DNA from 2 places in the Paenibacillus sp. JGP012 genome. Region 1 is predicted to be linked to the other one. Evidence: predicted binding sites of a transcription regulator. Region 1 holds the regulator's gene; the other holds the start of a gene.
What was found. The regulator Rex, encoded in region 1, represses fermentation and respiration genes when NADH is low (regulators of the CRP and FNR family bind a similar motif). The targets are predictions, from matches to a motif close to TTGTGAAATATTTCACAA.
Positions count from the first base shown of each region.

Region 1 (3,428 bases):
CGACAATGAAGGAGAATCTGCGATTCTTCATGCGTATGGACGATGCCAAGACAGTGTACTGGATGGAAGCCAGCGGTCAGTTCCGCAGCAAGTCCCTTCAGTTATACGCTGTTCCGGTGGATGTAAGTGCACAGCTGAAAGAGATGTTTTTTGACAAAAAGAAAAGCGTTGTGCTTACATCAGCGACGTTGTCTGTCGACAAGTCCTTCCAGTTTATGATCGAGCAGCTGGGCTTGCAGGAGGCTGCGGACAATAATCGGCTGCTGACCTCCATGCTTCCTTCTCCGTTTAATTATCGTGAGCAGGCTTTGCTGGTGATCCCGCGTGATTTCCCGAGTCTGAAGGGCAGTGTCGGAGATGCACACTTTGTACAGATGCTGGTGCAATCGCTGGCTGAAGCGGCGATTGCAACTCGTGGACGGATGCTGGTGCTGTTCACCTCTTACAAAATGCTTCGCCAGGTATATGATCCGCTCAAGGAGGCCTTGTCGGGAAATGACATTTCTCTGCTGGGCCAAGGGGTGGACAGTGGCAATCGTTCCAAGCTGACCCGAAGATTCCAGGATGCCAAAGCGGCGGTACTGCTGGGTACGAGCAGCTTCTGGGAAGGGGTAGATATTCCAGGCGAAGCTCTCACCTGTCTGGCGATTGTACGACTGCCGTTTCAGCCTCCGAACCACCCGCTACTCGAAGCGAAGAGTGAACTGCTGGTGGAGCAGAAAAAAAATCCATTTATGAAGCTGTCTGTTCCACAGGCGGTCATCCGGTTCAAGCAGGGATTTGGGCGACTGGTTCGTACCGGCAAGGATCGGGGTATTGTCATCGTGTATGATACCCGTGTGATCGAGGCCTACTACGGCAAGTATTTCCTGTACTCACTGCCTGGACCGAAGATGGAACATATGCTTACAGAACAGATGGTACCGCGTATTTCCGAGTGGCTGGATCAACCTGCCGAGTAGCAAAAATATTCATTTTTTGTAAGCTATGGCATTGCATTGTGCTTTAACATGGCGTTACACTCGAAAGAGACTTTACAGGCAGAACATCATGGACTTATAAATTTAACTTGCAGGGCATTCTGTATATATATAAATAATGCAGCTATGCATAGGTAGATATACAGAATGCCCATCTTTTCAATATGTATTTTGATATCGCAGCATTATTTATAATTTTATCGTGGCAATGGTAAGGGGGAGCAATAAATGAAATCGGATAAAATTTCAGAAGCAGTAGTAAGACGTCTGCCTGTGTATTTGCGTTATTTGAATGAACTCGTGCAGCGTGAGGTGACAACGGTTTCCTCGCAGGAGCTTGGACAGCGCCTTGACTTGAATCCGGCCCAGATTCGCAAAGATCTGGCTTATTTTGGTGACTTTGGCCGTAAAGGCATTGGATATGATGTTTCTTACTTGATTGAGAAGATTCGTCACATTCTGAAAATAGACCAACAGATCAATGTGGCTCTGGTTGGAGCCGGTAATCTTGGACATGCGTTGTCGAATTATAATGCGTACCTCAAGGACAATATGAAGATTGTAGCTATCTTTGACGCATATGGTCCGAAAATCGGCAGCAAGATCAACAGTCTGACGGTCAAACCGATGGAAGAGCTGACCGAGGCGGTACAAAAAGATAACATCCGCATCGGCATCATCACGGTTCCTGATACAGAAGCTCAGAACGTCGCTGACCAGCTGATTGAGTCGGGGATTGAAGCCATTCTCAACTTTGCACCAACCATTCTGAAAACACCTCCGCATGTACGTATCCATCATGCTGATTTTACAACAGATTTGCTGAGCCTGGCTTATTACTTGGAGAACGGGAAGGACGAGGAGCAAGATGACAACAACGAATAAATGGGTAATTCACAACGGGAAATTTGCTGTAAACGAAGGTTCCAACTGGACAGTAGTGCAAGGATATATGGTTGTTGAGGATGACAAGATTGTGCATATTGGTGAGACGCTGCCGGAAGGAAACGAGCATCTGACTAAAGTGGATGGAAAAGGGCTCCTCTTCCTGCCGGGTCTGATCAATACGCATGGTCATGCAGCGATGTCACTGCTTCGCGGCCATGGCGATGATCTGGCATTGCAAGTGTGGCTGCAGGAAAAAATGTGGCCAATGGAAGCCAAAATGACTTCCGAGGACGTGTATTGGGGAGCATCGCTTTCCGTGCTTGAGATGTTGAAAGGCGGCACAACAGCATTTCTGGATATGTACGATCATATGGATCAGGTCGCAAAAGTGGTGGAACAGTCCGGGGCAAGAGCTGCGCTTGCGCGTGGTGTAATCGGACTTTGTTCGGAAGAAGAGCAGATGCGCAAGCTGGAAGAGTCTGCAGCATTTGCACGTGAGTGGAATGGACAGGCGGGTGGACGCATCACAACCGTAATTTCTCCGCACGCACCCTATACTTGTCCTCCAGACTACATAGAGAAGCTGGTACAGGTTGCACATGATCTGGACCTGCCGCTGCATACACACATGTCAGAAACCTTACGTGAAGTTGAGCAAAACGTAACAGATTATGGTCTGCGTCCAGTGGCACATCTGGAGAAACACGGCTTTTTCTCCCGCCCTTCTCTGGTAGCTCATGCGGTGCATCTGAACGATGAAGAGATCGAAATTTTGGCGCGTCATGATGTTGCCGTATCTCACAATCCGGGGAGTAATCTGAAGCTGGCCTCCGGGGTAGCGCGTGTTCCAGCGCTGCTAAAAGCCGGAGTGACGGTATCACTGGGGACAGATGGCCCTGCGAGTAATAACAATCTGGATATGTTTGAGGAAATGCGGCTTGCAGCCCTTATCCATAAAGGTGTATCCGGCGATCCGACAGCTGTACCTGCTGGTGAGGCGTTGCTGCTTGGAACAGGTTACGGTGCGAAGTCTATCTTCCTGAAGGATACAGGGATGCTGCAAGCGGGAATGAAGGCTGATTTTATTGCATTAGATATTGAACAGGCTCATTTCTATCCGCATACCGATCTGATTTCACATACGATATATTCTGCTTCTGCGAAGGACGTGCAGCACGTCTGGGTTGACGGGAAGCAGGTAGTGAAGCATGGTGAATGTTTGACACTTGATGAAGAGCGTATTTTGCGAGAAGCTCAGCAGGCATTTGACCAGCTGCTTGCTCGTTAAGGAATAGACAGGCTGCCGTGTGCAGTTTTTCAAGGAAAGGAAGTTCAGCTCTTGAAGAAAAAAAAGAAGTGGATCTGGATATCGCTGCTCATCCTCGTTCTGGTTTTGTTTGGACTTCAGCAATATTATGTCTACGTTACACAGGATCAGCGCCAGGAGGAAGCACTGGCGATTCAGGCGGCGAAGGACCAGCTCGGCATCACATCACCGGATGAGCTCCGCAAATACGTCTGGGGCGAAAAAGAAGGCGATGACAATATCTATTGGACGAT
Region 1 is NZ_JACHKG010000015.1:66,179-69,606, forward strand. Features, by position in the region: gene dinG (ATP-dependent DNA helicase DinG) at 1-962, shown strand, start outside; gene HNR77_RS18195 (redox-sensing transcriptional repressor Rex) at 1,209-1,865, shown strand; gene HNR77_RS18200 (amidohydrolase) at 1,849-3,156, shown strand; gene HNR77_RS18205 (DUF5590 domain-containing protein) at 3,208-3,428, shown strand, end outside.

Region 2 (3,428 bases), on a different contig from region 1:
CGGATAAATCATGCCCAGATAATAGTTGATAGCCGGACGGCATTTCGAACATCCCTCAGGCTGACTCCAGCCCAGTACATTCATAACCTCTTTACTCGTTTGCAAGCCCTTTTCCCGGATTTCGGCTACAATCTCATCCCGTCCGAGGGAGGTGCAGCTGCAGATACCCTGTTTGGCTCCGGCTGTGAAGCCATCTCCGAGCACATATTGCAAAATCTGTTCCACGACCGGCTTACATCCACCGCAAGAGCGGGTTGCACCAGTGCAAGCCTTAATTTCATCGACCGTTGTGAGCCCCTGATTGGTGATTACATCCACGATGGCTCCTTTGGTTACCCCGTTGCATCCACAGACAATTTCGTCCTCCGGCATCGTTTCAACAGAGGCTGTTTTTTTGTGACCTCCGCAGCCTGTACCCATGAGGGAGCTGTATAATTCCTCGGTCATTTCCGTATGGTTTTTGATCAGCTTCTGCAGCTCGGCCGAATCGGTGATGTCACCAAAGAGTACGGCACCGACCATTTTGTTGTCACGCAGCAGAATTTTTTTGTAGGTTCGTTTCCAGTCATCTTTCTGTGAGATCACCGTATGCTCCGGGCTGTCAATGAATTCGCCAGTAGAGAACACGTCTACACCCGAAATTTTGAGCTTGGTCGATACAACCGAGCCTTCATAAGGGGCTGTTTCAACACCGCAGATATGCTTCGCCAGAATCATGCCTTGCTCAAACAGGGGGGCCACCAAGCCGTAACATACACCCCGGTGTTCTGTGCACTCCCCGACAGAGTACACATTCTCCATAGAGGTTTGCAAGTAATCATTAACAACAATTCCGCGATTCACTTCAATGCCGCTTGCACGAGCGACCTCGACATTAGGCTTGATGCCTACCGCCATAACTACAAAATCAACATTCAGCACCGATTCGTCGGCAAAACGAAGTCCTTCTACCCGGTCACCGCCGAGCAATTCGGCTGTCTGTGCTCCCATTTTGAAACGAATGCCTTGACGCTCCAGCTCGGCTTTGAGCATGGCCGATGCCTGTGAATCCAGCTGGCGCTCCATCAGATCCTCCATCAGATGAACCACGGTTACATCCATGCCAAGCTGAACCAGCCCTTTGGCTGCTTCAAGTCCCAGAAGTCCACCGCCGATGACCGCAGCCCGCTTGTACTGTTTGGCTGCTTCCAGCATAACGTTGCAGTCCGCAATATCGCGGAACCCGACAACACCTTGCTTGTCATGACCCGGCACAGGCAGAATGAAGGAACTGGAGCCGGTTGCAATGATAATTTTGTCGTAAGGGACGCGAGTTCCAGCTTCTGTAATGACTTCATGAGTTTCGGCATCGATTCGGGAAACTGTAGTGCCAGTATGGAGGGTGATTCCGTAATCTTCATACCAGTGAAGGTCATTCAGCACGATGTCGTCCAGCGTTTTGCTGCCTTCCAGCACGTATGAGAGCATAATGCGATTGTAGTTCGGATAGGGCTCTGTACCGATTACAGTAATATCAAAACGTGTAGACAGCTTCAAAATTTGTTCAACGGTGCTGATTCCAGCCATACCGTTACCAATGACGACGAGCTTCTCCTTGTTTCCGTTCATGTAAATGGCCTCCTTGGGTAAATCCTGTTCATTTACCTGCATTTTTAATGGCTTATATTTGAATTATAAAAGGTCTGCCCAGTAATTAATGTGATTTATTTCACTAATAAAGATAGATCATTCATATCCAAAGAAGTGTGATGACGCTCACGGAAACTAAAAAAATTTCAGAAATAAGAAATACGAACTATTGTTCTCGTTATACTTTCGTTGTATGATCGGTACGGGATCAAATATGAATAAGTTCCCTATTTCTATGAAAGGACGTTATTGCACCATGATGGGAAGATCCCACCTCATTATCGGCACAGGCGTATCCCTTTCAGTGCTGCAGCTGCTGGGCATGCCGGTCACGGCTCCGGCGGTAACGGTTGCACTGATCGGCTCACTGCTGCCCGATATCGACGAGCCTAATTCACTGCTGGTATCCAAAGCGCTGCCGAGCAGCCTGATTCGGCTGCTGCAGACGATTCTTTTGCCTGCGGCTGTTTTTGTGTATTTCTACATTCCGAGCAAGCCTTGGAATCTGCTGCTTGCTGTACTGATCGGGCTTGTATCCTTTTTGCCGTCACGATCACTGCGTAAAGTGCTGATGTTTGCCATTGGACTGGGGCTGGTTTTTTACGGACATGCTTTTGCCCCGTGGAATCTGATTGCAGGCAGTCTGCTGATGTTATGTACTACGCTGACACACAGGGGGCTTACACATACCTTGTATGGAACCGCCGTTTGGACCGGTTTGCTGTACAGTACGACCCAGCAGCAAGGCCCAGAAATATGGGTGGCTGGAGGAACGGCTTATGCGATTCATCTGCTTGCTGATTCGCTGACCAACCGGGGGATTCGCCCATTGCCGCCGTTAAAGCTGCGTATCAGAGCAAACCTGATGAGTACGGGGACCAAACACGGAGCCGTTGTTGAGAATGTTTGCGTCGTGCTGACGTTCATTTTAGCCTGGTTTGCATTTTCCCCTTTATTTTTGTAGATAATCACAACAATGAAGCCAAACGCCAGCCCGATGAATGGACTGGCGTTCTTCAAATTTAAGTTCTTCTCATATAAATGTGAAGCGTAATGCGGTATCCAGACTGAACATTGTTGTCTGGGCATCGTGCCAGAAAAGGAACGGGGTTCAGACTTTTGTAGGTGTACCGCTGAGTGTATCGATGTCTGTGGAACCGAACACAAGTAATACAACAAGAATAAGTACAATTAACGTCTCGGCGAAACCGACACCATCGAATTCAGACATCATATGCACCTCTTTCGTTCTTGACATTTAGGAATTTATACGCTGCTGAAACGCCTGAATGACATCGTTCAGCGTCATATCACGGCCTGTTTCATCAAGGAACTGCACCAGTTTATCTGAATTGGTTGGCGTGACCTTTTGAAGTGTCTTGTACTGCCCCACTAACTCCACAACTAATGTAGCTTCGCGAAACAACGTAACGGCATCTACTCTCAACTTTCCACTAACTAACAATGCGGCAACAATCAGTTCAAGTTTTTTTCCGCTAAGATTCCCACCCAAAAGGGTGTTCGCAGCATTGGTTTTTCTGGAACCTTTATTTGATTTTCCATTTCTGCCTGCTGCCATATAAAGGTCCCCCGCTGGTTGATAATTGATTATCCTATCTTATGTATCTGGTCCTCATTATGTTCAAACATTGCAATCTATTTGTGAAATTCATAGAAAAAGAGATACCCTCGAAGCAGATTCGGTGAGGTATCTCTGTGGTTAGTTCACAAAAGTGGATATATAACTAATTAAGCATTATTGATTATGGTGTCCATCGTGGTGCGATCAAGGCCCTTCA
Region 2 is NZ_JACHKG010000004.1:200,621-204,048, forward strand. Features, by position in the region: gene nirB (nitrite reductase large subunit NirB) at 1-1,608, opposite strand, end outside; gene HNR77_RS07415 (metal-dependent hydrolase) at 1,886-2,593, shown strand; gene HNR77_RS07420 (hypothetical protein) at 2,888-3,208, opposite strand; gene HNR77_RS07425 (M42 family metallopeptidase) at 3,379-3,428, opposite strand, start outside.
Region 2: nirB (nitrite reductase large subunit NirB) is a predicted target of Rex. The motif match lies at 1,697-1,714, and genes of this name have one in related genera.